DNA from 3 places in the Paenibacillus sp. NPDC056579 genome. Region 3 is predicted to be linked to each of the others. Evidence: predicted binding sites of a transcription regulator. Region 3 holds the regulator's gene; each other region holds the start of a gene.
What was found. The regulator Rex, encoded in region 3, represses fermentation and respiration genes when NADH is low (regulators of the CRP and FNR family bind a similar motif). The targets are predictions, from matches to a motif close to TTGTGAAATATTTCACAA.

Region 1 (10,176 bases), on a different contig from region 3:
CCGGCGAGCTGTTGCACCATGGCGGATTGCTCCTGCATCGTGGCGGTCACTTCCTCTACGGAGGCGGATACCTCCTCGCCGGTCGCGGACAAGCTTTGCGCGGACTCGAGCACCTCGTCCTTTTCCATCGCCATTCCGGATACATCGCCGGCCATGCCGGCAATCTGGTCTTTGATCTCGGAAATGTTCCGGAATATGGTCCGGAAAGCCTCGCTTGTCCGCTCCACATACTGATCCTGCAATGCGGCCAGCTTGCGGATTTCATCTACGCTGGCATTATTTTGACTGACGAACGAGAGGTTCTGCTGGATAATGCCGTGAATTTCGTTAGACTGCTTGGAGCTTTGCTCCGCCAGCTTGCGGATCTCGGTTGCAACGACAGCGAAGCCGCGGCCATGCTCGCCTGCTCTCGCCGCTTCGATCGAAGCGTTCAATGCCAGCAAATTCGTCTGATTGGCAATGTCCGCGATAGTACCTGTAATATTGCTGATTTGATTCGAGCTGTGCTGCAGATTGTGGGTAATCTCCGAAATCGTCTGGACTTCCTGTTCGTTGCTATTTTTGATTTGAATCAGTTGATTGACGACGTCCTCGCTCGAGTGGAATACCTCGGCAATGTGCTCCGCCCGTTCCCGAATCGACTCCGCTTTCTCGGTAAGAAAGCCGAATTGTTCGCCGAAGCTGTAGAACTTCTCAACAATCTGTCCGGTATCGTGAGCTTGCGATTCCATGGCATTCGCGATTTCCGTGCTCGTAGTCGTAGTCTCGGCAATGGAGACGGCGGTTTGCTTGGCAGAATGGTCCAGCTCGTCAGTGCTCTGATTCAACACATGAATCGAGTTGTTCATATTGGTAATCAGCATCTTTTGCTGATGGATCATCGTATGGAAGCTGTCGGCCAGCTGCTTCATTTCGCTTGAATACTTACCGGTTGCCCTTACTGTCAAATCCCCTTGAGCCAGCTGTTTGAACGCTTGAGTCAATCTGACGATCGGGCTCGTGATATATCGGGAAAGGAGCAGTCCGATTACCATGGCCGAGATCAGGGCAATGACGGTAATCAGGATAACCCGGTTCATCATGCTGTACATCGGCTGATTGATGTCCTCGTACGTGTCTGACACTACGACGACCCAGTCGGATGACGGAATTTTCGTATAACGGATATAGGAGTCGCCTGCTTCTATATCGCCTTGGATGATATCGTCTGTTGCTTTTTGCGCCAAGAATGCCTTCAAGCCATCCGCTTCCACTTGTTTACCGATTTGACTTGGATCTAACGAATGATACAAGGTAATGCCGGACCGGCTCATAATGGTTACGTAACCATGTTCATTAATTCGGATGCCTTCCAATTTGGACGTGAAAAATTGACTGTTAACCGTCGCGATGTAGACGCCTAGCACCTTACCGGATTTATCGAAAATAGGCTGGGCGAAGGGTACGACCAGTTTGCTGCTGCTGCGTGACACGACTGCATCGCTAATAAAACGCTTTCCTTTAACGGCTTCTTGAAAATACTCCCTGTCGGCCATACTCGCTTTGATCACGTTCTCGTCCGTACTGGCGACGACGACTCCCTTGGAATCCAACACGGCAAACAATTCGGTGTCGGGCGCCCCCTTGAGGCTCGCTGCCAACGTTTCGTTCGCTTTAACCCAAATCGCATTATCCCTAGAGAAAAAGGCGTTATCATTGCTCTGCATCGCCTCGCGGGTTGTCAGCAGGTCACTGAATGTGGTGTGAGCCGATGCGAGATAGACCGATTGCTCCTGCAATTGCACGGCTGTCCACAAGCCTTCGCCGATCCGGTCGCCGCTTGATGCCATGTTGTCTTTGGCCTCGCTCATGATAAGTCGGCTTCCGAAATTGTACACCGACATGCTCGTGCCGAGCAGCGCTGCGACTACCAGCAGACTAATAAAAAGAGGAAGCTTTACTTTCAGCGATACGTTGCTCATTCGATGGATCCAATTCCTGTTGTTAGTCATGCTGTTCTCTCTCCCAAGATGGTTTATAGTTCTAACGGATTATATCGGCATCCAGGACATGTACTTTGAGAGGAGGGACTGAGGTAATACTTTGAAAAACTTGGATTAAAATGGTGTTTATGGAGTGGGGAGCTTGAGGGGCGGGTCTGCAAGCCCATTTCATCAAACCTTCATCTATTCTTCATGTTGGAGGAAAAGGGAAGTGTTACAATGATTTATATTAAGTCTAAATATAAATTAAGGATGTTGAGGAGGGAATCGGTATGAACGTAACGTTACAATATGCATCCGAGCGGCTCGTAGAGGAGGGAATTCGTATTACAAGGCAGCGTGAGCTGATTTTGCAATATGTATATGGAGAGAAGGCATTGTCGCACCCTTCCGCGGAGCAGCTTTTTGAAACGATATACACCGATCACCCCAAAGTGGTCAGCTTGCCGACCGTGTATAAAAATATCCGCGTGCTCCGGCAGCTCGGACTGCTGAACGAATTGTATATCGGACAGAACGGTATCGCCCGGTACGATAAGCTGCTTCATCCTCATCATCACTTGCATTGCACATGCTGCGGTTCCATTTCCGATGTGGTACCGGCACTTTGGATCCAGCAGGAGGCGCCTGCGGGATTTCAGGTCGACCACGTCTATGTGGAAATATCCGGTACTTGCGAGTCCTGCCGCGCCAAGCAGAGCAGTAATTTGGCCATTGCGATGTAAGAGGTAAGAGGTAAGTTCGTGTTCAAGGCAGCGCAATTGTGCACTTTGCTCATGCACACGATCAGCGGAAAAAATGTCATAAGAACGTGATGCTTCGCACAGCGAAGCGAACGGCGATCCGTTACACTGGACTTAGAAAGCCATTTCTAACTAGGGGTGGAGCGCTGTGATGACTATGAATGTTTTGTTTGCCGGAAAGTTCGAAAAAGAGGATCCGAAACCATGGGACGGTGCTCTGGAGCAGCTGCGCTGCGAGCATCAGCAATTGCGTGAAATCATTCACAATATGGAGCGAAACGCCAGAACGATGCAGCATCAGCGGCAAACGCCGTCCCGCGTGCAACTGATGGCATTGATCAAGGAAACCGAGGAGCTCGTAAGGCAACTGGAACGGCATTCGGAATGGGAAGCGTCGGAATTGTTCCCTATGCTGACCGAGCAGCCCGTCGGAGGGCCGGAGTATGTGACCTCCCTTTGGATGCTGGAGAAGGAGCATCAGCTTGCCGATGTGTTTTTTGCTTCTTTTTACAAGGAGATGCAGGTGATTGAAGATTGCCCGGGCCAGGCGTGCCTGGGTCAGGCGCTGAACCATTTGTACCAGGCATGCCGCGTCGTGCGGGACCATCTGGAGTCGGAGGAAGAGATGCTGCTGCCTTTGCTTGCGACAGGAGAGGGCTGACATTAGCCGCCGCCAAACCGCTAACTAATGGAAAGCTGTCAACCCGGGATGAGGGATGACAGCTTTTTTACTCTGCAAACCAGCGCTATCTTTGACAGGCGTCGACACAGGTCTTCCCGCGTGGGAACGTTCAAGTCCGTCGATGCAATAAGGTGAATCGAGGATTTTTCTGTGCTAAGGGAAGGTGCAGCTACACGGTAACTACCGGCAGCGTAGCTCCTGTTTCCAGCAGCGTCTTCAAATTGCTCATCACCGCAGGCCATCCGTTATTGTACCCTTCGAACGTATCGTCCTTCTCCACGATATCGCTTGGCAGCAGCTTGTCGTGCTTAAGCGTTAATTTGACCGTCGTCCCCATCGGCTTCAGCTCGAAGGTAACCCGTGTCGGCTGCTCACGAACCGTATTGTCGCCTACATAAGTCCATGTAAAAGAAAGAAGGCGGTGCGGTTCGGCCTTCAGCACGGTTCCATAATCGGTGACCTTCCCGTTACGCGAATAAGTGACTGACGAGCCTTCCTGCCAATCGGATTCAATCTTGCTTCCGAAAAAATATTGCTCTGTAAATTCGGTGCTGGTCAAAGCTTCCCACAGCTTCTCCGGTGTCGTTGCGATGTAGGTCACATAAACAAAAGTCGTATCAGACATGGTGGTCCTCCTCCAATTTGCTCTTCAGCTCGCGCAAGGCCTCGACCCGATGACGGTCGTATTTACCGATCCAACGGTCGTATATCTCTCCAATGGGAGCGGCGTTAAGGTAGTGAAGCTTATTTCTGCCGTGCCACTCGACAATGACCAGGCCGGCTTCCTCCAAAAGGAGAAGGTGCTTGGTCACGGACTGACGGGTCATTTCGAGACGATCGCACAGCTCGCTTAACGTTTGCCCGTTTTTCACAAAAAGCTGATCGAGGAGCTGCCTCCTCGTGGAATCGGCAAGTGCCTTGAAAATGTTGTCCATGTCCCTATTATATGCAACCATTTGGCTGCATGTCAAATTGCCACCGGTCATTTGTTCCCGCCGCAGTCCGTCAGAATAAGCCGCTAAGCCTCAGCAATGGCCGGCTTTCCCTGAAGCGCGAGCCATAGGGCCTCCGGGATTCCTTTGTTTATCATGAGCACGAGCGATGTGCTGATTTGAGCAGCCAATCCGTCGGTATTAGCCAAGCTCATTCCCCAGAAAGGCTCATGCTTCAATACGCGGGAGACGAGCTGGCACGCAGAGGCCGGTGTTCCCTCATAGGCCGACCAGAAGTCGCGGAACGTCGCCACATGGTCCGTCTCCTCTTCAACGATAAACACCTCTGTAGCGCGTCTTGCTGCAAGCCGCTCGTTATCCAGCGCCGTACCTTTGTACAAGAGGATCAGAGCCGCAAGCGAAAAGCACAGAAGCGCGGGAGGATATTGATGGCGTTTGCGGAATTCGAGGAGGGAGGGCAGCACGCTTCTCCTGAATTGAGCCACAGCATGGTTTACTAAGCGGTGAAGCTGACGCTGCAATAAGGGGTTGGCCAGACGTTCCGGAACCAGATCCGCGTAGGCTTTCGTAGCTTCCGATGCTGCGAGCTCGGGATCGAGTGACGGGATGATTTCTTCCGAAAGCACTTTATGAACAAAAGCGGCGAGCAGCGAGTCGTCCATCCCCTGCTTCATCGTCTGTTTGCCGCACAAAAACGCCGTCAATGTGAGGATCGTCTGCATCCCGTCCAAAATACGCACCTTGCGGGTATGGTAAGGCGTCAGTTGATTCGTCCATACGGCATTCAAGCCGGCCTGGGCCAGCGGCAGCTCCGCCGGCAGACGGGGGTTGGCCGTCTCAATGATCCATTGATGAAACGGCTCGGCGGTATTGATCAAATGATCGACATACCCTATACGATGGGTCAGCTCCTTGATCTCGTCCTGCGGATAGCCGGTCACGAGGCGGTCGGCAACGGTATTCACAAATTCGTTATGCCCGATCCACCAGACGAATTCCTGCTCCAAATGCCACTTGCGGGCATAGCGCAGCACGGTTTGCTTCAGTACGTCGCCGTTGCGGTCTATTTGCTCGCAGGGCAGGATGACGAACGTTTTGCTCGCCTTGCCGTGATACGTTTTGAAGCGTTTGTATAAAAAGACCGTCAGCTTGGCCGGAAAGCTGCTCGGCGGAAAATCCGTAAAATGATCGTCTTCTGTAAAGACGATTCCCTCAGGGGAAGTGTCCGAAACGATAAAGCGCAAATCCGGGTTAAGCGCACAATGCAAAAAAGCTTTGTAATCGGAGTAAGGATTAATGGCGCGCCGAATCGATCCGATCAGCTCGGCCTCGTCGACGGTCCTCCCATCGCATATACCGCGATGAAGCAGCGTATACATCCCGTTCTGCTCGTTGATTTCATCAGCGGAGCCTTCCGCAAAGGGCTGCACAACCACCGCTTGGCCCCTAAACAGGCCTTGCTCGTTCATATGGTGGAGCATCCAGTCGACAAATCCGCGCAGAAAAACACCGTCTCCAAATTGCAGCACCCGCTCGGGATGCATGGGGGCAGGCTTCTTTTTGCCTTTCATGACACAAACCTCCATTTCAAAAAATGTATTGGCTCCATCTAATTCCGTTTTCACGCTAAGGAGTGTCTCCCAAGGGTAAGGTTAAGTACCTTTCATCTTAAATGCCATCTGATGGAAGCGAAATGATATTGCTCACAGGTCCGCCTCGAATCTTTCTTTTGGCATGGTGAAAGAGGAATGGTTTTTCGTTCTGTGTATGGATATTGCACCGGGCTGAGAAAGAGTTTTAGAAAAGAATATAGTTTGTGATTAATTTCACGTACAAAAACGTTCCCGTAAGCTATACTTGGTTCAAATAGGGGGCTCCCCCCGGGAAACGGAGGAAAACGATATGAAACCGCAAATGCATCAAAATACGTTCACAACGTTAGGCCACCCGTTATACGAGTTCAATGCAGCGGTCCAGCGGCTTCAAGAGGAGCACGTGCTTCTGGACGAAGCCTTAACGGAGCTGTATGCAATGGCCAAAGCGATCGGGCTTGCCGACGATTCGGTGGATTGGGCTCGGGTGCTGCATGTTTTACGTGACAAGACGATCGTGTTTCAACAAGACTTGGACGCGCACGCAAAATGGGAAGCGGAAACGATGTTTCCGATGGCGGCATGGTACTTCGGAGATGAAGCGAACGTGCTGGAATTATACAGCGAGATGGAGCAGGAGCATGTGATAGCCGATCAATTCATAGCGGCTTTCGTGACGAGGGTAGAACGAATCGTGCTGCCTGTCGCTTCACTGGAAGCCAAGGAGCTGGCATCTTATTTGATGCAGGCATGTGCGGTGCTCAAGCATCATTTTCGTCAAGAGGAGGATATGATCGAGGCATTGGCCGACCGTTCGAACCAATACGGCTTCTAAAATACGGAAGCAGACGTGCTGTGGAGGTTGAAGCAACAGGTATCCGAAAGGAGGCGCGCCATGGGATTCGCCAAGCCGGAGCAGATTGCTCTTCGTACTATTCAAGCCGGGATAAAAAAAGCGTACATGCCGCTAAAAACACAGCTTCCGCTTGGTTTCGCCGCCGGGGCGTTCATCGCGCTCGGCTTTCTTCTTGCCATCAGGGTGAGCGGCTCGCTTCCGCCGGACTGGGGAGGCTTGCGCAGTTTAGCCGGAGCGGCAGTTTTTCCTCTCGGCCTTATACTGTGCCTCATCGCAGGAGGAGAGCTGCTCACGGGCAATATGATGGCGGTGCCCTTCGCCTGCTATGCCCGCAAAGTTAGCTATCGCCGCTGGGCGGCCAACTGGGCGATTATCGGCACCGCTAATATGGCCGGTGCGCTGTTCGTCGCCTACGTGTTCGGTCATTTGGCAGGCATGACGGAGCATGGGCCGTATTTGGCGCAAACCGCTGCGCTTGCTCATGCGAAGCTGGAAGAGCCTTTTCTCGTCGCGTTTATCTCCGCGATAGGGTGCAACTGGCTCGTATCACTCGCCGTGTGGATAAACTACGGCGCCGAGGATGGCGCCGGCCGTATCGCCGGCATCTGGTTCCCGACGATGGCTTTTGTCGCTTTGGGCTTCCAGCACATCGTCGCGAACATGTTCCTGATCCCTGCGGCGATTTTTGCCGGTGAGGCGACATGGGCGCAATTTGCCGCGAATGCGGTTCCCGTCTTTCTCGGCAATGCAGTGGGAGGGAGCTTGTTCGTAGCGGGACTATACCGGCTCGCTTATTCGTCGGTAGAAGAAGCGGGCAAAGCCAAGGAAACGTCAGCAAAAGCCAATGAAGCGATATACAGCAAAGCTGCCGGCAGCAATACCGGCACATAGCGATGGGAATCACCTTCGCGAGGGCACAAGGCAAAAGTCTGGGGAAATAGTCAGAGGGAAGCAGCAGGCGGTCTGTGAAGAACAGACGGGCTTGCTGCTTTTGCTTTTTGAACAGCCAGCGGAGTCACCCTTTGCACAGCGTCGAGGGTGCTGCTCATGTTGTGCCAAACCGGCAATGGTAAAGGCTAACCGGAACACGCTCACCGCCGCTAGCTAAAAGCCCCTTCTCTAATTCAAAGGGGCTTTCCTGCGCGTGCACTATTTTTTGACCAATGCCGTTCGATTGAGCAGCCTGAAGTCCGGTTCGATCCAGGGCTTTCCGAGGGCGGATGCCCGGCGCGTCGATAACAGCAACGTCAGCATGACTCCCCCAAGCAGAATGAAGGCAACCTCGAGCGGAGTTTCAATTCGATAGAACAAGCCAAGCGCGATGCAGCTTTTGATGACGAAGCCTTGCAAGAGAAAAACATAGACGGTTCGTTTGCCCCATTCGGTTATCCGGCCCGCTCTCCATGTGATCAAAGCCAGGAAGCATACGGCTGCGGCGCTTTGCAGCAAATACGTGCCTGCACGAAATACACCCGCATACCATTCCGTATGACCAAGAGCACTGTAGCTAGTATTGCCGTACAACCAGCCCGGGTCGATGCGTACGCCCATCCATAATGCTGTGGTCAATGCAGCCAACGCGATAACGGCAAAGGGACGGATGAGGCGGGACAGCGCCGTCCAATCTTTAAACAAACGAATGGAGTACCCAGCCAGGAAAAACGGGAAAAACACAAACGTTCTTGAGATGCTCATCCAGCCGCCGGCATCCGGCCAATAACCGACGGCGATGCCGAGCAGCACGGCCAACACGATCGGATGGGGCAACCGGACGAACAGAAGCAGCAGCAGCCGCCAGAACAAATGGCTCAATACGAACCACAGCATCGAATAGGGGATGAAAAACGAGTGAACGACTCCCGCAGCCCGGAACAACAAGTAATCGGCCGCACTGTACAAGGTTTGAAATAAAATATATTGATAAAGCAAGGTGCTCATGACCTTCAGGCCTTCCGAATCCAGCTTGAACGGCTTGGAGAAATACCCCATCACCAGAACGAATACAGGAATATGGAACGTGTAAATCGCTTCATATCCCGCATTAGCATACAGATTGCCGCCGATCATCGGCTCCAGCAGGTTGGCGGTCACCACCAGCAGTATAAGCACAAATTTGACATTGAGAAAATAGACATTCAGCTCGTGTTTCCGTTCGGTTGCCATCGTGCGTCCCTCCGCCTGTTTTTGTCGCGGATCCGGCTTGTAAGGCCGTTCCTGCTCTCTACAAAAAAAGCTTACATTCGAAGTCAGATCACTGCAGTGACGCAGGTCACGGTCAAATGCTGAAGTTTCCATTGGATGTTACCGGACAAATGGCTTATAATGAAATCAATTTCCGCAATCGGGCCGAAAGAACGTAAGCTCGGCGCCAATTATTGAACAAGCCGTGAGGAGAGTGCAGCAAGTGACGGTAGCGATCATTTTGGGCATCATAACCCTTATCATCATATTGGGATTGACGTTTTGGATTACGAAAAAAGCTTATTCCCGCAAATGGGACGAAGAGGATTGACCGGTACGGTTAATTCATCGAGGACACTTGCCTGTGACCAGGCAGGTGTTTTTTTATCCCACAATAGAATGGATAAGATTCCGAGTTAACCCGATGTAAGTTCTATATAAGCGATAAAACTTACCCTGCTAGCGAAGCGGGCTTTGTTAAGCAGGACTTTAAGGTTGTTTAGCCTCGAAGTGCTTCGATAGGAGGCTTTCTCATAGGCTGAATCTGGCAAACATCAGCAGGCTGTGATGAATCGCACATACATTTCCTGTATTTGGCATTACTCTAGAGGCAAGCAGCAGCTGACGAAGAGGAGGGCTCAAGGTTGCAGGGTGATATTGCAGGAGGCGGAGCTGCTGGTAAGCAATAAGCAATAAGCAGTGGCCGACTGTGATAAATGTTATATCGAATAGTTTGTGAAAAAAGTAACATAGTAGTATCCGAAGCAAAGCACCTATTCGAATGGAGGCTGGGACAATGGCTGTAAAAGAGAAGCAGAATGCAGCGGGAGAAACTCCGGAAGCGCACGATGAAGTGAATCGGTTGGCGGAGAAGGCGAAGAAGGCGCTGCAAGCGTTCATGCAGTTAAATCAGGAGCAGGTAGACCATATCGTGCAGCAGATGGCGTTGGCCGGTCTGGACCGGCATATGGCTCTTGCGAAGCTGGCTGTGGAAGAGACCGGGCGAGGCGTATACGAGGATAAAATGACGAAAAATTTGTTCGCATCCGAGTACGTATATCACAGCATCAAATACGACAAAACGGTCGGCGTTATCGAAGACAATGTCTATGAAAGCTATCAAAAGGTGGCGGAGCCCGTAGGCATTATCGCCGGGGTCACTCCGGTAACGAATCCTACTTCCACCA
Region 2 (10,176 bases), on a different contig from region 3:
CGAAGTGTCAGCGGCTCATCAAGCACGGCCCAGCCAAGCACGACTGCGACGACCGGGCTGACGTAAGCGACGGTGTTCGGCAGCGAAGCCGCAGTACTCGCCCGCTGCAGCCATGAGTACAGAAGAAATCCGGTCATGGTCACGAAGAGAAGATAGATCATCGCAAGCAGCGTCGTTCCCGTTAACGAAGAGATGCGGAGCTGAGCCCATTCTCCTCTGGAGAGGCTTACCATCATAATGAGGATGCCGCCTATAAGCATTTGAATAGCGGTGCTGAACATCACTCCGGGCTGTGCGGTTCTACGCATAGCAATGGTTCCGCTCGCGTTCAGGAAGGAAGCGGCCAGTATCGCTCCGACTCCAATAAGGCTCAACCCGTCTTGCCCGTTGGGAGCAATTAGAACAGCTAAGCCGACAAACCCCAGCATCAATCCAAGTGTGGCCCAAGCATTCGGACGGCTGCGGAAGATGGCCCAATCCAGCAACGCTGCCCACAGCGGCATCGTCGATGCCAGCAAACCGGCCAACGCCGAGGATAAATATGGCTGAGCCGTGATAACCATGCCTTGACCGCCGGCGATAAGCAGCACTCCGACAAGAGACGCGTTCCCCCACTGCTTCCCCGTCGGACGAGACGCAGCGGGCATGCGCCACAAGCACCATAGCAGCAAGGCCGCTCCGCACAAAATAAAGCGAAAGCCGGTCAAATACGGCGGAATTTCCGTTATGATGATCTTCAGCGCGAGGAAGACCGAACCCCACAGCAGCCATAACGCAACCAGCGCCGCTGCAAAGCGCAGCCCGTTAGGGGAGCCGCCTTGCTCTGCACGGGAGTTTTCCGTCACTTGAGCTTCATTCCTTTCTGCGGCAACGTGTCCGTATCACGATAGGAATCTACGATTTCCATTCGTGCTTCTTATAAGACCATCGATTCGCCATCATCCGGTACTGTGATATGTCCCGTTAGGTCCTTCTCTTCAATAAAGCTCTTCAGCTCGCGTCTGGATAGAAAGCAATGATTGACGGACTCCATATGGGAGACGATGATTGCCGACTGCGGAGCCGCCAAATGCGTCCGGTAAATGTCGTCCTTGCCCATCGTAATCGGGTCTCCATGCAGGAACTGTGCCGAGCCGCCATTGACGATAATGACATCAGGGCGATGAATTCGGATCGCGTCCTCCACCTCGCTGCACCATATCGTATCGCCGGCAATGTATAGCGTCTTCTCCTCCGGATGCTCAAAGACTACGCCGGAGACGTTCCCCATCAATTTGCCGATTTCGCCTGTTCCATGCTGCCCTCTCGTCCGGCTCAATCGGACTTCGCCTATATGGCCGATCCGTTCGATTGCTTGAACGCTATTAAATCCGTGCTTCCTGATGACTTCGGCATCTTCATCCGACTGTGCGATCATGTTGGCGTCTTTCGGAATCGCACGGATCGCCTCCGCATCGAAATGATCAGGGTGCAGGTGCGTAACGATGACCGCATCCGCGGTAACAATGTCCTCCACAGCAACCGGAAGCTCGGCTGTCGGGTTATTGACAGGATTCGCCGTATTCACCACAGGCGGATAGGCTCCCTTCGGCGCCAAGTAAGGATCAATCAAAAATGTATTACCTCCATACTCCAATACGATCGTTGCATTTCGGATTTGTGTAATTTTCATAGCCAAGCCCCTCCCTTTAATATTTCTCCCTTTTAGGTTAACATTGAGGTTGGAAACCATACATATTGTAAATCACGAATATGGCCGGAAATACTTGATTTTTGAAAGAGGTTGTTATACATGCTGGATTCTACGGACAAACGCATACTGGAAGAGCTGGCCAAGGATGGCAGGATTTCGATGAAGAAGCTGGGCGAGAAGGTACATCTGACCGGACAAGCAGCGGCGAACCGGGTATTGAGGCTAGAGGAAGAAGGCGTCATTGAAGGCTATACCGTTCGGTTAAATAACAGAAAGTCTGGTTACGCCGTTCAAGCGTTTATTACGGTGTTTACGAAGAGCTTCGATCATCAGCCGTTCCTGTCCTTTGTGGAAACGCAGCACTCTTATATCATCAATAATTATAAAATCAGCGGTGACGGCTGCTATCTCATGGAGTGCAAGTTCCCTTCCAACGAGGAGCTCGACAAATTTCTAAACGATTTAACACGCTACGTGAACTATAAAGTATCCATTGTCATTAATAAGGCCTAACGGGAGACGGAGGAATAAGAATGAGCATCGAATCGTTGACACGCTATTGTTTATCTAAAAAAGGAAGCAGCCAGGACTACCCATTCGGCGATGATGTGATGGTGATTCGGGTCGCCTCCAAAATCTTTGCTTTCCTATCCGAACGAAACCGGCAGCCGAACATCAGCTTGAAGTGCGACCCGTTTATAGCGGAAAACTTACGGCAACAGTACCCTGCCGTAACCCCCGGCTATCATTTGAATAAGAGCCATTGGAATACGATCGTCATTGACGGCTCCATTGAGGAACCGGAGCTATTCAGTATGATCGATCATTCGTACGAGCTCGTTTTTAAAGGCCTCAAAAAAGCGGAGAAAGAATCCGTGCTTTAAGACGGTACGGAATAACGTTTATCACATTGTTCACCATTTCTCCAGAATCCTTGTGATTACTATCACATAAGACTCCTCCCGCCTCTGTTAAGCTATTGTTGCAAGCGAACATAGCTATTAATCGAACGGAGGATGCCACATGTTTTGTTACCAATGTGAACAAACGCCGAACGGCGGCTGTAAAGTCATCGGGGTATGCGGCAAGGATGAAACGATTGCAAGCCTGCAGGATACGATCATTTTTGCGCTCAAAGGAATTGCCGCTTATGCGACCCACGCGAGACAGCTTGGTTATACGGACCCGGAAGTCGATAAAATAACGCACGAAGCGCTTTATATGACCTTAACCAACTCCAACTTCAATCTCCAGGAGCATCTGGATATGGCTATGAAGGTAGGCAATGCCGCCGTGCGGATTATGGATGTTCTCGACCGTGTGCATACGACGCACTTCGGAATTCCTCAGCCGGTTACCGTGCCGCAGAATAAAATCGAGGGCAAATGCATCGTTGTGACTGGACATAACCTGTATGCGCTGGAAGAGCTGCTGAAGCAGACGGAAGGCAAAGGCATCCATATTTATACCCACTCCGAAATGCTCCCGGCCCACGGGTATCCTAAGCTAAAGCAATACAGCCACTTAAAAGGAAACATCGGAAAAGCCTGGTACGACCAGCGACGGTTATTCGAGCAGTTCCCGGGGGCGATTCTGGCGACGACGAACTGTGTTATGCCGATCAAGGGAACGTATGCGGACCGTTTCTTCTCTTACGAGGTAGCGGGACTGGAGAATGTTACGAAAATCGTTGGCGAGGATTTCTCCCCACTGATTGAACGAGCGCTCGAGCTGCCGGAGGCGAATATCGACTCTGAGCAGGTTCTGACAACCGGTTATCACCACGAGACCGTCATTGGACTTGCGCCGGAAATCATTCAAGCGGTGAAAGCCGGACAAATCAAGCGTTTCTTCGTCATTGCTGGTTGTGATGCGCCGGGCAAAGGCGGCGACTACTACCGCGAGCTTGCGACTTCGCTTCCGAACGATACCGTCATCCTGACCACCTCCTGCGGGAAGTTCCGCTTTAACGATGTGGATTATGGCACCGTAGCAGGCACAGCTATTCCTAGATACATCGATTTGGGCCAATGCAACAACTCCGGCTCCACGGTCAAAATTGCTCTGGCGTTAGCCGAAGCCTTCGAATGCGATGTGAACGAGCTGCCTGTAAGTATCGTTCTATCGTGGTTCGAGCAGAAGGCTGTTGCCATCCTGCTTGGCTTGTTCAGTCTCGGAATCCGGGATATCCGTATCGGTCCGAAGCCGCCGGAGTTCGTTAGCGAAGGCGTCATGAACGTGCTGGTCGAGAAATTCGGCTTGAAGCTGATCGGCAATGCGCAAGAGGACATGGAGGCTATGCTTTCCCTACACTAAAATGTAGACGAAATCCCCCCGCTCCCGGCAAGGAACACCGGAACGGGGGGATTTCTTATCCGCCTTTCTCTTTGGATGATGGAGCCTATCCCTTGATACCTATAACGTACCTAACAGGATCGCTTGTGCTTATTAGCTGAAGCCTGGTCTCATTAACGATGGAGGCCACTAAGCTTCCATTGGCCGTAGCCACGTTAATAAAATCCGTACCCGGCCGAAAGCCGGACGTGGACCAGCCCCGCGCCGTTTCATGCCGTAAATTCCCCGTCGACACTGCGCCGGTAGCAATAATGACCGACTTAAAATTCCGTATGTCTTCGTTCAGATCAATCGTTCCGCTGCTCACATTTAATACCCCTGTCAGGAATTGCTCCGAAGGATTGGCAGACACCAACGTTCCGGCCCCATCATCCATAATGGAACCGTTCGATCCGGGTAAGCCGAAGTTACCGCTTATCACGGTTCCGCTGCTGCTGGGTTTGATCAGTACCAAATAGCTATAATTGCTGCTGAAGCCGCCATTGTTGACGATATTGGAACTAAGATTCGATTCGCTGCAGCCATCCAGATGAATGCCGCTGTAGAGACCGTTCCCCTGCTGAGAAACTCCCCGTAATATATTGTTTTTTGCGGTGAGACGCGTCACAGTACTTGAATAAATACCTTCCCTTTTTACATTGAACACCGTATTGTCCGCAAGAAAAATATCCTGCCCCTTGATGATACGCAGTGCTGTATTCGCGATATCCGTTATTACATTGTTCGAGACGGTAATGTTAGCGGGCGGGTCCGTAATATCGCTCGCCGTCGCAATAACGATTCCGTGGAATCCTGTCCCGCGCAGCACATTGTTGGATACGATCGTATTCTTGCACGAATAGATCGGGATCCCGTGGCCTCCGACATTCGATATCGTATTGCCCGATACGACGGAATTATAAAAGCTCTCCGGTCTAATAGCGACATCCGCTAGGTCGGCAAAGTGGTTATTGACGATGCGGATATTTTCATGAAACACTTGCTTTCCCTCGCTGTTGTATTTAGAGCCGTGAGCGCCAACGCCGCGGTGTCCGTTCGCAAAGGTACAGCCTTCTATTAATACGTTCTGGCAAGGCGTATCGTCATAGGCCCCGAAGCTAGGGAATGATTCCTTGGATGCGAAATCGATCTGTACCATTTCAAACATTCCGGATGTTGTAATGATTTGATTTTCGAACCTGCAATGGAGCAATGTTACATTTTTACTGGAGTTAAACTCTATGATATGACCGTTATGCCCGTTAACAAATCGGACCCGTTCGATGTGAATGCCGTCAGCGTGGCCGATGGCAAACGCCATGAATCCTCTGCTTGGATCGGAAGGCAAATTCACATCTGCACACAAATCGATAGTTCCTCCGATGACGGTAATATTGCCTTCTCCGCCGTAGCCTGATGCATAATTGGCATTGCCCAGTTGTCCGTTGACGAACAGCTTCAGGTTGCTATTCGGAATGCCCATTTTTTTAAGTATAGCGTGATCGTCCATCAGGATGGTCGTATTTTTATATAGCTGCAAAGGACGCGTAATAATATAGGAGCCTGCCGGGATATAACAAGTGCCGAAGCCATTAACCTTAATTTCCTGCAGCACGGTCTCAAATGCCTTCGTATCATCCTGGACACCGTCTCCTGCCGCACCATAATGAGTCACGTCATAATAATGACCCGTGCCCGGATCGCTGTCTTTGCCGCCTCCATACACGGATTTAGTAACGGACGCGGACACGATGCCAGGTGTGCTTGAATAAATAGCGTTACCTCCCATGGTCATAGCGACCCCGACCGCTCCGATCTTTCCTATGGAGGAGAGCAGCTTTCTCCGGCTGATTCGAGTAGATTCTTGTTCTTTATCCAGCATGAGGATTACCTCCATTGTTCCAGAGTTCTATTACTTTTTGGTAAGCTCGGATATTTTCTGGTTGAGTTCTTCTTCGGCTTCCCTAAGCGCTGTGTTCATGTCCTTCTTGCCGAGTACGAAGTCGTCGTAATATTTGTTCAGAATATCTCTTGCCGTAGTGTAATAATCGCTGAAACGAGGTGCTGGAGCAGGCGTGCTTTTGAAAAACGCCGGAATATTTTTCCCTTGGGCATACGGAATATCTGCAGCGAACTGCTTCTGCATCTCCGGATTTATGAGCGGACTGGGGACGGGTCTTTGCCGGGAAGCAAGCAATTGGACTTCATCGGAGGTAAACACCTCGATAACTTTCATTGCCGCGTCTTTATGCTTGCTTGTTTTGGTCGCTCCGATCACTGCGAAGTCAACCATACCGTATACATTCGGCATTCCGCTGTAGCTAGGATACTGCACCATGTCCCAGTTGAGTCCTTCATTCGTCGCATCCTTCAACCGGTCGATAATGTTGATCGTGGCCAGCATGGCGATATTCCGCTCCTTCATGAACCGGACGATCCCCCCGCCGTTCAGATCCGTTGTTTTCTTGGGAATGTTCCCCGGTATCGAATACATGCCTTGCGCGACTTGAAATACTCTGCGCCACTGATCGTTGTTGACTTCCGCTTTATTCGTCCTACCGTTCAAAATGACTAGGGATAACGGGAATGCCAAACGAGTCGCATGCTCCGGATCCAGGCCGTAATATTGAATGCCACCGTCCTGTCTGGTTACTTTCTTTGCCAATTCAATCGTCTCTTCCCAGGTCATTCCGTCTTTAGGGTAGGGAACGCCGAACTTATCGAAAATATCCTTGTTGTAATACAGCGCGTTGGCTTGCCTGTAATATGGCAGCCCATATACTTCTCCCTTCTCGGAATATTCTTTAAGAGCATTGATGTAGAGCGGGTCGAACCGGTTCAGATCGATATTATTTGCCTTCGCATACGGTGTAATGTCTTCGACTAAACCGACTTGCATCAGGTTGCCCAAGTAGCCTTGAAACTCGGTGTAAAGGTCAAAGCTGGCTCCGCCGGCCACCAAATCTTGAATCCCTTTGCCTTTTTTGACAATATTGACCGTAATGTAAGGGTACTTTTTCTTCAGCGGCTCATGCAGCAGCAAGTTCCACAGCTCGTCGGAAAGATCCTGGCCTGCAAACAGATTTAAGGTCACCGGTTCTTCCTTCCCCTTGGCGGCTTCCTTTCCCCCTGCCTCCGACTTGCTGGAATCCGATTGGTTCTCGGCAGCCTGATGCCCCTGACTACAACCGGCAATCATAGATAAGGTTAATATGCTGGAAAGCAGAATAATTCCAAATTTGCGCATATCCGATTCTCCTTCTCCATACAAACTTTACTAAATATCCGAACGATATGTACCCATTATTATTATGAAGTAGTCCGCAATCTTCTCTTTTGCAAATAAGTTGCCAAGTGCAATGGCCAGTCCGTCTGAATAATGTCTGCGCCCATATCCAGAATCCTGCCCCATCCTTCATCTTCGTTGACCAATAAAGCGGTATCGTCGTCACTTCCCAATGTTAGAACCGTCGAATCGTTCAAACGGATGGCGTTCAGCCAGACGAGCAAGCTTCTCTTCTTTAAGTCCTTGATGATTTCCAGGTTATAGAAATCGCTTTGTTCCGAGCTTATGATAACTTCTACCCCTACCGTATTAATGTTTCTTGCAAGCACTTGGTTCAATTCCCGTGCGTTTTTTACTATCGGAATATACATCACCGGCACATCGTATTGCTCGAGCACATCCAAATACGTTTCCTTTACAGGACTCTTCACTATGATTTGATCGAACATCGAGCGTTGTCTAACGAGCTCAAATACGTCATCCCAGAAATCCCACGCTCGATCCAGGTTGATCAAGGTATCCCCTTGAAAGTGCTGCAGAACAGCTTCCAGCTCTTCCACCTTTTGCTTGACTTTAAATGAGTTGCCGTTACGATAGCTCAAGCTCTCGATCTCTCGAGAAGACAGTGTTTGAACATTATCTTTACTAAAAAAGAGCCGTTCTTCTTGCCCTTCATGAATGGTGTACAGCTTGCCGTCCGTCGATTTTGCAACGTCCACCTCGATAATATCTCCACCATATTTCAAGGCGATTTCGAAGGCGGAAATCGTATTCTCGATAATGTTTCCCCCGCCACAGCCGCGGTGGACGGCGATTAGCACATCCTTGACCCGTTTTCTTTCGATTAACTTTTTAGTAATATCCGATTTATTCATCGATCAACCTCCTAAGTATTAGTTTCATTGCTCACCGTAATTTAACTACAATTTAGTAAATAATTCAAGTAAAATTGTGATAATAATATATTAATTTTCGGTAAATTTACCGGTAAACAAAACAAAAAGACCCGCAAGGTCCGCTTTCTTCTAACGGCAGCCTCACAAGTCTCTCAGTTCCCAGCGTTTCTGAATGCATGATTGATCAGTGTGATTCCTTGTTCGTTCCACAGCTGTTTCTGATGGTCAATTCGGTAGGAATCATGATTTTATAAGGGATTTCTCTGCCTTTCATTCTGCTCATTAGCAGCTGTACCCCTGCCCGTCCCATTTCCTCCGAATAGATCTTGACCGAGCTCAACGGACAGCTTGCAAATTGGGCCATTTCCGTATCGTCAAACGATACTAAGGCAACCTGATTCGGGACGCTAATACCTTCATCCTGAAGTGCTTTGAGCGCTCCTACCGCCATCGGGTCACACGCTACTACAAAGGCTTCCGGCAAATGTCCCGATGCAATGGCGCTTTTCATCAATCGATATCCTTCCGACATCGTATATTCGCCAAGATATACATCCGATTCGCGGAACCGTCCCAAATCTTGCATTCTCCGTTTATACGAAATATACCTTTTATCATCCGTTTCGATCGTATCGTTCCCGTTCAAATACTCTTTCGAATATCCGCCGATGAAGCCGATGTTCTCATACTTATGGATAAGCAAGTGCTCCAGCACGGACTCCATCGCTTTCTCCAAATCTACTATAACGGAGTCGTAAGCCTGCTCGTCTGGAGAATATCCGACATAGACAATATGATCGGAGCCTTTATTGACATTCTCCACTGTGCTTGGATGGACTTTCCCTACAACCACGATCCCGAGAAATTGCTCGTCAATTTCTTGCTGAGACAGCGTGTTAATGCTATAAATGACAGGGACTAGTCCCAGTTCCTTGCATTCCTTCTCAATTCCGTGTCTGATCGAGATAAAGAATAGATTATTCCCCTCATCTTCAATATGGCATATAAGTACGGCGACCTTATCTGGAGCCGTTTTCTTCTTGTTTTGTTTCGAGCTTTTTCTTTCTTTCTTCACATAGTGATGCTCCCGGGCGATAGCTATTATATTTCTTCTCGTTTCTTCCGTCACGATCAATGTCCGGTCATCGTTCAATACTCTGGAAACCGTAGCTTGAGAAACGTTGGCAAGCTCGGATATTTGTTTTAGCGTTATCACAGCTACTCCTTATACACCTCTATATTTAGTAAACTTATTATATCAAGCCCAAAAAAGCCTTTCAACATTATTACGAAAGTTTACTAATGTTCGAGTCATTTCAATATCCCCGTACTTTGGATATGGACATTCACTTCCGGATTCATAACGACTTCCTTAAACTTTTCGTTCCAATCCAGCCTTTTCCACATTTCATTATGGTGGGCTCTCAGCCTTCTGCCGATTCCCAAGACATCGCTATTGGCCTGCTTTAATTTACCTGCAACGTCTTTTGCCCGCTGACCCAGGCTTGCATTCAATTCTTCTTCCAAAGCCTTGCGATCGATCTCTCGGCCTATGCTGGTTGGGGAGCTCCTGACTTCCCCATAGAGATCTAGCTTAAGAATGCATTGGATCGCTTCCGTGTTAGGCTTTACGGAGACATCGAACGCCCTCTTCATAGCCCGTACTTCGAACGAGATGATATTGCTCATTGTGTCTTTTCGTTGGCCGGCTTCGTCACTCTTAACGGGAATGCTTAAATAAGCCAATTTGGACAGCTTGTCCATCATCAGCATCAGCATACAGCTTTCTTCACGAGCCAGCGTCACTCCCGTAAATTTATCGCCATGAAACAATCCGGTAGTGTCGATAATCAGATGGTTTTTCTCTATCTTTCGAATGACAGGCATTACGGCATCCGCCGCTTCGTCAGGAAGTGTGTTCATCCATAACGTATATAGGGTCTGCTTGGGGACGATGGATTTGTAGG
Region 3 (10,176 bases):
TAAGTATCAAGGTGATATCCGCGAGGAATCACACTTGTACTTGCTTGTAAGGCTTTATCTGGACAACTTTATAGCTTTACCTGGAATATGTCGGATTCTGCTCTGAGCCTAACGGACCGAGACAGAAGGATCATATGATTTTTTTTGCATGTGAACCTTTTAGCTCTCGAGGGCTAAAAGGTTTTTTAGTTCATACTAAAACTAACCTTGGCCTTTGTAGTTAAAATTCAATGGAGAGGTGTGTTGTTAGATGGAAAAACGCAAACCGGTCACTACGTCGAAATTAAAAAAAATGAAAACGGATGGCGTTCCTATTTCGGTAATAACGGCATACGACTATCCTTCCGCTGTATTGGCTGAGGAAGCGGGCGTGGATGTCATTTTGGTCGGCGATTCATTAGGAAATGTCGTGCTTGGTTACGACTCCACCGTGCCGGTAACCTTGGACGATATGGTATATCATACCCGGGCGGTCGTAAGAGGAGCCAAGTCTACTTTCGTCGTGGCGGATTTGCCGTTCATGACCTACCATGGAAACATCGATCAAACGCTGCGCAATGCGGCTCGCCTTATGCAGGAAGGGGTAGCCCATGCGGTCAAAATGGAAGGCGGAGCGGAGATCGCCGAAGCTGTCGCAGCCTGTACGCGTGCCGGTATTCCAGTGATGGGGCATATCGGCTTGACGCCTCAATCGATTCATCAGATCGGCGGATACAAAATCCAGGGGAAAAACTCCGAATCGGCACGCAAGCTGCTTGAGGATGCAAAAGCGTTGGAGCAGGCTGGAGCTTTTGCCGTAGTACTGGAGCTCATGACGGAGCAATTGGCCGCGCATATTTCCGAAGAGCTCTCGATCCCTACGATCGGTATCGGAGCAGGGCCGCATTGTGACGGACAAGTGCTGGTATTTCACGATGCGCTCGGCTACGCCTCCAACATTGTGCCGAAAAGGTTCGTTAAAGAATATGCTTCCATTGGAGACACGGTTCGAAAAGGCTTGATAAAGTATGTGGAGGAAGTAAAAAACCGTGAGTTTCCGGCGCCAAGCCATTCCTTCCAAATGGAAGAGGAAGTTGCGGAATTTTTATACGGAAGCAAGAAATAAATCGGGGGGGCGAAGAAACGATGCAAACGACCAAAGAAATGAAAGTGCTCCATAGCGTAAATGAAATTCGCCAAGCGGTTCGCGCGGCGAGAGCCGGGCGGCCGACCGTCAATGTTGGCTTCGTGCCTACGATGGGATATCTCCATAAAGGGCATGCGAGCTTGCTGGAGGCGGCGCGCAAGAAGAGCGACATCGTAGTCCTGAGCATATTCGTTAATCCTCTGCAGTTCGGTCCCAATGAAGACTTCTCGCGATATCCGCGCGACGAGCAAAGAGATTTGGCTCTTGCTAAGGAAGCGGGTGTCGATTTCGTATTTCTGCCGTCGGTAGACGACATGTATCCGCGGCCGACCAAGACAATCGTATCGGTGTCGGAAGTAACCGATCGTTTGTGCGGAGCATCGCGTCCGGGGCATTTTGACGGAGTGGCTACCGTAGTTACGAAGCTGTTCAATATGGTGCAGCCCGACTTTGCGTTCTTCGGGATGAAGGACGCTCAGCAGGTCGCCGTCATTCAGCAAATGGTGGATGATCTGAACATTCCGGTCGATATCATTCCTTGTCCTACCTTAAGAGAAGAGGACGGCTTGGCGATGAGCTCGCGCAATGTGTATTTGCAGCCGGAGGAACGCAAGCAGGCACTGGTGCTGTCTTCCGCATTGAGACTCGCCGAGCGGCTCGTTAAAGAGTCTAATGGAACAATAGCGGCGGAGGAACTGCAGGCAGCCGTCAAGCAGCATATTGAGCAGTCTCCGCTTGCGCAAATCGATTACGCCGATGTTTTGACGTATCCTTCATTGGAGCCGGTAACCGATTTGAAGGCAGTGTCGAGCATCATCGTCGCGTTGGCGGTTAAGTTCGGTAAAACAAGGTTAATTGACAATACCATCATTCAGTTGTAATTTATACGAAGCCGGTTTTCTATTCAGAAAACTTCTTACAGGAGGTTCAACTCATGTTCAGAACGATGCTCAAATCCAAAATACACCGCGCGACCGTAACCGAAGCGAACCTGAACTACGTAGGCAGTATTACGATCGATGAAGATTTGCTTGATTTGATCGATATGCTTCCAAATGAAAAGGTGCAGATCGTCAATAACAATAACGGCGCCCGCTTAGAAACCTACATTATTCCCGGTCCGAGAGGATCCGGTGTCATCTGTTTGAACGGAGCCGCGGCACGCATGGTGCAGGTAGGCGATACCGTCATTATTTTATCGTACGTTATGCTGACCGATGAAGAAGCACGGAAGCATCATCCGCAAGTTGCCATAATGGGTGAAAATAATAAAGTTATCAGCGTATTGAAGGAAGAAATTCATTCCACCGTCATGTAACGAATGAAAAGCCGTGTGGGGGCGAAAAATGAGGGTATGCTCAGCTAAGGTGGGATGCCTACATGTTCAAACATTTATTTGCCTCCATGAACGAAATGCTTGATGAAGTGACTTCCCAATATGCAACGGCGACAGGCGTCAGAAAGAAGCAGCTTCAGGAGAAGCTGAAAGCATTGAAAGCGATGAGCGATACGTTTATTGAAGAATGGCTATTATTCGAAGAAAAGCTTGCCGCTTTTCACCAGCAGCATCATCCAGCACCACTTACCAATGATTATACGGATCCCGAAATGGTCGGCAAGCGCTCCGACGCTTTTTCCAAAGGCCAAGGATATTATAAGCTCCTGATGTTTGACGAAGCGATCCGCGAGTTTTCCGAGATGGTGCATAAGCAGCCGGATTTTACATTGGCTCGGATGTACTTGGCCATGAGTTATTTGCGCAAAGGAGACATCGCGGAGAGCTACAGTCATTTTCATTTTTTATCTCAATTAACCGAGAACAACCAGATGAGAGCTATTTCGTACAACGCTATGGGCTGCATTCAAGCTCACCACAGCAACATGGACAAAGCCTTCGAGTATTTCAATCTTGCTTTCCAAACGGATCCGACGAGCGTTCAGCCGTTGATGGAAATGGGGCTTTGCGCAGAAAAAAAAGGCCAGCTTCAATTTCATCAGCAGCCGAACCGGCTCCCATAGGATGAAGTTTACTATTCCCTTTTCCCTGCAGTATTGGTATGCTAAGAAGAGAGTGGGAATGAAGGGATTGACATAAAAGGAATGAAATTCGCGGTATTGGATTTTGAAACGACCGGGAGCCAGCCTGCGGATCGCATTATACAGGTTGGCCTCGTCATCATACAAGACGATATCATCACGGACAGGTATACTTCTCTGGTAAATCCCGGGATAGGTATACCTTCTTCTATCACAACGCTAACCGGCATTGACGACGAGATGGTTCGCGAAGCTCCCGAGCTTGATGCGGTAGTAGCGGAAATGGTTCCACTTCTGCAGGATTGCGTTCTGGTCGGACACAATATCGCTTTTGATTTGAGCTTTCTGCAGAGAGCGCTTGATGAAAACGGCTATTTTCCGTTCGACGGCCGGGTGCTGGACACGATGGATGCGCTGCGGGTATTGTTCCCTTCATTAACGAGCTTGCAGCTGAGCATGGTTTGTCTTGCCTTCGGGATCGAGCACGAGAGGCCTCATCAGGCGGATAGCGATGCGGAAGTAACCGCTGAAATTTGGCTGCGCTGTCTGCAGAAATTTCAAAGTCTGCCGCTATTGACCATTCAGCGCTTGTCTATCCTGTTCGATGGAGTAACGTCCGATTTCGGCTGGTTTGTTCAAGAGATGAAAACGTACAAGGAAATGTTTACCACCGTTGATACGGAGACAGGACGTTATTTCCGCCAGTTCGCAATCAATGTAGACGATTGGGGAGACGAAGAGCCGGTTAGGGAGGATACGGATGTATCGAAGCTTCCCGATAGCTTTTCGGACTTCTATGAGCAGTTGAAGGAACAGATGAAGCAGCGGTTCGCCTCATATGAGGACCGGGAAGCTCAAGTGCGGATGCTTGAGGAAGTGGAATCGGCATTTCAGCAAGGACTACACTTGATGGTTGAAGCGGGAACCGGTACGGGTAAATCGCTGGGCTATTTGATCCCATCGTTGTATTACGGGCTGAAGCAGGATAAGAAGGTACTGGTCAGCACCCATACGATCAACCTGCAGGAGCAAATTCGCGAGCGGGATATTCCTCTGCTTCACAGCTTGTTTCCCGTAGGATTCCAGGCGTCCGTGCTGAAAGGAAGAAGCCATTATTTGTGCTTGCGTAAATTCGAGCATAAATTGAATATGCAGGATTTCGAGAACGGCAAGGAAGACCGGATCACGGCCGGCCAGATGCTGGTTTGGCTGAGCGAAACGAAAAGCGGAGATGAAGAAGAGCTGCATTTTGCCGCTAACCGGGGTGCGCAGTTCTGGCATTCGGTGGCGAGCGATTCCGACTCCTGTCTGAATAGGGCTTGTCCCTGGTTCAAAAAGTGCTTCTACCATCGCGCCCGCCATGAGTCCAACATAGCGGACGTGGTCATTACTAACCACTCTATGTTGTTTACGGATACGAAGGCGGAGAACCGCCTGCTGCCGACTTATAAACATTTGGTCATCGATGAAGCTCATCATTTCGAAGAGGTGGCGAGCAAGCATTTAGGCATCGAGATGTACTATGGCACCTTTATTAACACGCTATGGTGGCTTTATAAAGACGCGAGAAGCGGCCAGCTTCCTTCGTTGAAAGCGCGCCTGCAAAGAAACGAATCGGAGCGGGCTCAAGCGTGGTGCGATACGATCGATGCGGTTGCGCCGAAGCTGGTTCAGGTCAAGGAGCAGTGGGATGAGCTGGCGGAAGCGTTGTATCAGCTGTTGGCTAGCCGGTCGGACCCTTCGCAAACCGAAGGTGGCCAGCTAGTTTTCAGGGTCAAGAAAGACGATACGCCGGCCGTATGGGAGAAGCTGCTTGTTCTGGAGGAGAATATTCACCTCGTAACGAATGAAGTGCTGAAGAAGATGGACAAAATGGTCAGCGAACTGAAAGAAGTGCAGGAAGAGCTGGATCTGCAAGGCATGGTGACCGACCTTAGCGGTACGGTGAAGGAGCTGTCGCGTCAGAGGGACAATCTTCATTTCTTCATGACCATGCCGGATGATAATTATGTGTACTGGCTCGAAGGCGGCCAATTCAATAAAGCCAAGTCGCTTCAATTGGTTTGCGTGCCTATCGACGTAAGCCCGATGCTTCAGCAGCATTTTTTCGATGTCAAGGACAGCGTGGTCATGACTTCGGCTACATTATCCGTGGGCAAATCGTTCGATTATACCTGCGAACAGCTGGGGCTCGAGAGCAAGGATGAACCCGCCAAACTGAAAACGGTTCAATTGCCGTCGCCATTCAATTACCGTCAGCAAGCGCTGGTTGTGATACCGAGAGACTTTCCGAGCATTAGAGGAAATTCCGGCGAGCAGCAATTTCTCGATCATTTGACGCAGTCGCTTGCGGAAGTGGCCTTGGAGACGAAGGGCCGGATGCTGGTGCTGTTTACTTCCAACCGGATGCTGAAGCTGGTTCATACTTCGCTGAAGGAGGTTCTAAGCCCGTTCGGCATTCAGGTGCTGGGGCAGGGGGTAGACAGCAGCAACCGCAGCAAATTGACGCGGATGTTCCAGAGCAGCCCGGCAAGCGTGCTGCTTGGCACAAGCAGCTTTTGGGAAGGGGTCGACATTCCCGGAGATGCGCTGACCTGTCTGGCTATTGTCCGGCTGCCATTTCAGCCGCCGAATCATCCTCTGGTGGAAGCCAAGACGGAGAAGTTAAAAAAGCTGAACCAAAACGCGTTTATGAAGCTGTCGGTTCCGCAAGCGGTCATTCGTTTCAAGCAAGGATTCGGAAGGCTCGTACGCACCGCAAACGATAAAGGTATCGTCATCATTTATGATACCAGGGTCATTGATACGACGTACGGGAAGTACTTTTTGTACTCGCTGCCCGGCCCCAAGATCGAGCACATGCCGACCAATCAGTTGGTTCCGAGAATTAAGCAGTGGATGGGGGAAAGCGGTACATGAAAACAATAAAAATATCAGAGGCGGTCGTTCGGCGGCTGCCCGTCTATCTTCGATTTTTGAACGAACTGAGCAAGAAAAATGTCAGCACCGTTTCTTCACAGGATCTGGGTCAAAAGCTTGATTTGAATCCGGCGCAAATTCGCAAGGATCTAGCCTATTTCGGAGAGTTCGGAAAAAAGGGAATCGGCTACGACGTCGATTATCTGATAGAGAAAATACGGCAAATTCTGAAGCTGGATAAAGTCATTCCTGTTGCATTGGTCGGAGCGGGGAATCTTGGGCGCGCCTTATGCAATTACAACGCTTATTTGAAGGATAATATGAAAATTGTGGCCGTGTTCGACGCCCATGCCTCGAAAATCGGGGAGTCCATCAATAATCTTCATGTGAAGCCGATGGGCGAGCTGAAGGAAACGATCGAAGCTCTGCATGTCCGAATCGGCATTATAACCGTACCGGCGGCCGAAGCGCAGAACGTAGCCAACCAGTTTGTGGAAGCAGGCGTTGAAGCGATACTGAATTTTGCACCTATTATCATCAAGGTCCCGAACGAAATTCGTGTCCATCACGCCGATTTCACCACCGAGCTGCAAAGCTTGGCATACTACTTGGATTAATGGGAAATTGAGAACATGAAAAAAGCCTACATTCGATGTAGGCTTTTTTGTGCGTCCTTACTTATGCAGACAGTAGGAAGATGATTTTGTAAATGATATAGGCCAGAGCCATACTGATTGGGATCGTAATAATCCAGGTCATGACCATTTTGGTAACCGTAGCCCATTTCACATCATGGAACCTCATGACAGCACCCGTACCGATGATGGAAGAGGAGATAACATGAGTGGTGGAAAGAGGCATCCCCATGGCCGTCGATGTTTGGATAATGATGGAAGAATTTAAGTCGGAAGCAAATCCGTTGATCGGCTCGATCTTGATCAGGTTTTTACTTACCGTTTTAATAATTTTCCATCCGCCGATCGAAGTACCCAAGCCCATTGCGGTAGCAGCCGACAGCTTGACCCATAACGGAACATCCAGTGAGTCGTGATGACCTAAAGCAACCATACCGAAGACAATGATTCCCATCGCTTTCTGAGCATCGTTCCCGCCGTGTGACAAAGACAGCAGCCCTGCGGAGAAAATTTGAAAGAAACGGAACATCCGGTTCAGCTTCGATCTGGAATGATTGCCGCTCATGAAAATAATTCGGCGAATAATCCACATAACAATAATCCCCGTAGCAAATGCAACGATGGGCGATAAAATCAGAATGATGATGATTTCCTTGAAGCCGCTCCAGTTGACGGAGGCTACCCCAGCGCCAGCAATAACCGCGCCGGCCAGCGAGCCGATCAGCGTATGCGAGGAGGAGGATGGAATGCCGAAATACCATGTGACTAGATTCCATATAATAGCAGTTAGCAATGCCGCAATAACAACAAGTACGCCGTTCTCGACCGTCGCAGGGTTCGCAACCTTTCCTCCGACCGTCTTGGCCACCTCCGACGAGAAGATCGCTCCAATAAAGTTCAATATCGCTGCATAAAAGACCGCGAACTTGGGAGAGAGCGCCCGGGTTGAAATAGAAGTTGCTATAGCATTCGCCGTGTCATGAAATCCGTTAATAAAGTCAAACAGAAGCGCCAGAGCAACGATGATTATTAAAAAGGTTAGCATGTTTACCTCCTACCGATTATGAAAGACCTTACGAATATCGCAGGACGACGCTCTCCAAAATATTCGCTACGTCTTCACAGGCATCCGTAGTTTGTTCGAGTCGCTCATACAATTCCTTCAGTTTAAAATCATGATACGGATCCTTCGGATTCAAGAAAATTTCTCGAATGCCTTCGCGCATGAGACGGTCCGCCTCGTTCTCCAGGCTGTTGATCTGAACGGTGTGTTCGGTAATTTGCATATATTTCTTTTTGGACAACAATTTGAATGCGTCCAGAATGTGCTGACAGCTATCGACCAATACGGCGGAAAATTCTCTCATGTAATTATCGCTTGTGCTGATATTCAGGTAATCGAAACGTGCGATAGTCGCCTCGATACCGTCGATCACATCATCTACTTTGGAGGCCAGCTCCATAATGTCTTCCCGATCCAAAGGAGTTATGAACACTTTGTTAAGGCCTTTAAAGATTTGGTGCGTGATTTGGTCGCCTTTATTTTCCAAATCCTTCAGCTGAGGGTAAAATGCAGCCGGCGGCTGATCCCCCATAACGGCGTTGCGGAACGTTTGTGCCGCGTGCAGCGTGTTCTCCGACGCTTTGATTAACAGGAGCAAAAAGTCGGTGTCGTTCTTTTTGGCAAAAAGCATGAAACGGCCTCCTTAATAATATCTCAATATAAAAACGCTGATTAACGCAGATTATGTAGAAAAATAGCGTTAAAATTAACACAAAAATAAAAATAACACATGATACTGATGGAATGCAATCATAGTTTGTCCATTTCGGGAGATGTTCATCAATGTTCAAATTATGCTCCCCAATTGGGACTGGGCCAGCATTCCTTACTTGATTTTGACGGATTGAAGTTGTACAGTGGAGATTGATGCTATTGAACATGGGAAGGACTAGGTGATGATGAAAAAAACGATTATTACAAATGGGATTTTCATAACATGGAATCACGATAATCCGGTAGTCCACGGGTGTATGGTGATTGAAGGAAATGTAATTACATATATAGGTAAAGAAGCGCCGCTTCCTTTGGATCATTATGATGAGCAAATCAACGGGAACAACAAATTGTACATGCCCGGTCTGGTGAATACGCACTGCCATGCAGCGATGTCACTCCTTCGCGGATATGGTGACGATCTTGCCCTGCAGGTGTGGCTGCAAGAGAAGATGTGGCCGATGGAAGGCAAATTCACCGCACACGATGTGCAATGGGGAACCCAGCTGTCGATCCTGGAAATGATCAAAGGCGGTACTACCACGTTCGTCGATATGTACGACCATATGAATGAAGTGGCGCAAGCCGTGGAACAAAGCGGTATGCGCGCATGCCTGACTCGCGGCGTAATCGGTCTATGCCCTCCGGAGGTACAGGACGCGAAGCTGAAAGAAGCGATCCAATTCGCGAAGGATTGGCACGGAAAAGCGGGAGGTCGCATTACGACGATGATGTCGCCTCACGCTCCCTATACATGCCCTCCGGATTATATCGAACGTATTGTACAAGCAGCTCATGATCTGGATCTTCCTATTCATACGCATATGTCCGAAACGGCGAGAGAAGTACAAGATAATGTAGATTCCTATGGCGCAAGACCGGTTGCTCATTTGGAGAAGCTCGGTGTATTCGCAAGACCAACCTTAATTGCCCACGGGGTGCATTTGACGGATGAAGAAATTCAAGTATTGAAGAAATATGACGTTAGAGTCTCGCATAATCCGGGCAGCAACTTGAAGCTTGCAAGCGGAATTGCAAGAGTGCCGGAATTGCTGAACAACGGGGTGAAAGTATCCTTGGGTACGGACGGCGCGGCGAGCAACAACAACCTGGATATGTTCGAAGAAGTGCGCTTGGCTGCTTTGATTCATAAAGCCGTTACTGGAGATCCTGTGGCCGTTCCTGCCGAAGCGGCATTGCGCATGGGCACATTGGAAGGAGCCAAGTCAATCTGGCTTGATGATGTAGGAGCTCTGGAAGCGGGAATGAAGGCCGACTTCATCGCACTTGATATAGACCAGCCGCATTTCTTCCCGAAAACGAATTTCATCTCCCACGTCGTTTATTCCGCGTCGGCGAAAGACGTTACGGATGTGTGGGTAGACGGAGCAAGAATTGTGAAAGACGGCGAATGCCTCACTTTGGATGAAGAAAAGGTGCTATTTGAAGCTCAGCGCTGCTTCGAACGGCTGACTAGCGAGTAAACGGATGATTACTCATAGGAGGTTAGTTTCACCATGAAAATCAAAATAGCGGTTGCAGCGGTCGCTGCAGCTGCTCTTCTTTTGTTTTTTGGCTTGCGCTTTATTAACGCCGTCCAGGAGGACGAATGGAAAATCCAGCGGAGCGCGGTACAAACCGCCTATGAAAAAACGATTTTGACGAAAGCGGACAAAGTAGAG

Region 1: ACFQ88_RS37430 (hemerythrin domain-containing protein) is a predicted target of Rex. The motif match lies at 6,175-6,192, and genes of this name have one in related genera.
Region 2: hcp (hydroxylamine reductase) is a predicted target of Rex. The motif match lies at 2,628-2,645, and genes of this name have one in related genera.

What each region holds. Positions count from the first base shown of each region.
Region 1 covers NZ_JBHTVD010000018.1:68,512-78,687, forward strand. The annotation lists gene ACFQ88_RS37400 (methyl-accepting chemotaxis protein) at 1-1,991, opposite strand, end outside; gene ACFQ88_RS37405 (Fur family transcriptional regulator) at 2,255-2,707, shown strand; gene ACFQ88_RS37410 (hemerythrin domain-containing protein) at 2,877-3,386, shown strand; gene ACFQ88_RS37415 (SRPBCC family protein) at 3,577-4,032, opposite strand; gene ACFQ88_RS37420 (ArsR/SmtB family transcription factor) at 4,025-4,393, opposite strand; gene ACFQ88_RS37425 (tagaturonate reductase) at 4,426-5,985, opposite strand; gene ACFQ88_RS37430 (hemerythrin domain-containing protein) at 6,263-6,787, shown strand; gene ACFQ88_RS37435 (formate/nitrite transporter family protein) at 6,848-7,699, shown strand; gene ACFQ88_RS37440 (acyltransferase family protein) at 7,958-8,971, opposite strand; gene adhE (bifunctional acetaldehyde-CoA/alcohol dehydrogenase) at 9,786-10,176, shown strand, end outside.
Region 2 covers NZ_JBHTVD010000004.1:49,076-59,251, reverse strand. The annotation lists gene ACFQ88_RS17400 (EamA family transporter) at 1-845, opposite strand, end outside; gene ACFQ88_RS17395 (MBL fold metallo-hydrolase) at 917-1,672, opposite strand; gene ACFQ88_RS17390 (Lrp/AsnC family transcriptional regulator) at 1,793-2,206, shown strand; gene ACFQ88_RS17385 (MmcQ/YjbR family DNA-binding protein) at 2,227-2,577, shown strand; gene hcp (hydroxylamine reductase) at 2,717-4,009, shown strand; gene ACFQ88_RS17375 (right-handed parallel beta-helix repeat-containing protein) at 4,095-5,909, opposite strand; gene ACFQ88_RS17370 (ABC transporter substrate-binding protein) at 5,940-7,274, opposite strand; gene ACFQ88_RS17365 (glycerophosphodiester phosphodiesterase family protein) at 7,337-8,188, opposite strand; gene ACFQ88_RS17360 (LacI family DNA-binding transcriptional regulator) at 8,394-9,425, opposite strand; gene ACFQ88_RS17355 (Ger(x)C family spore germination protein) at 9,521-10,176, opposite strand, start outside.
Region 3 covers NZ_JBHTVD010000001.1:132,378-142,553, forward strand. The annotation lists gene panB (3-methyl-2-oxobutanoate hydroxymethyltransferase) at 251-1,105, shown strand; gene panC (pantoate--beta-alanine ligase) at 1,144-2,007, shown strand; gene panD (aspartate 1-decarboxylase) at 2,061-2,444, shown strand; gene ACFQ88_RS00765 (tetratricopeptide repeat protein) at 2,507-3,145, shown strand; gene dinG (ATP-dependent DNA helicase DinG) at 3,227-6,082, shown strand; gene ACFQ88_RS00775 (redox-sensing transcriptional repressor Rex) at 6,079-6,699, shown strand; gene ACFQ88_RS00780 (inorganic phosphate transporter) at 6,761-7,762, opposite strand; gene ACFQ88_RS00785 (DUF47 domain-containing protein) at 7,791-8,411, opposite strand; gene ACFQ88_RS00790 (amidohydrolase) at 8,680-9,978, shown strand; gene ACFQ88_RS00795 (cell wall elongation regulator TseB-like domain-containing protein) at 10,012-10,176, shown strand, end outside.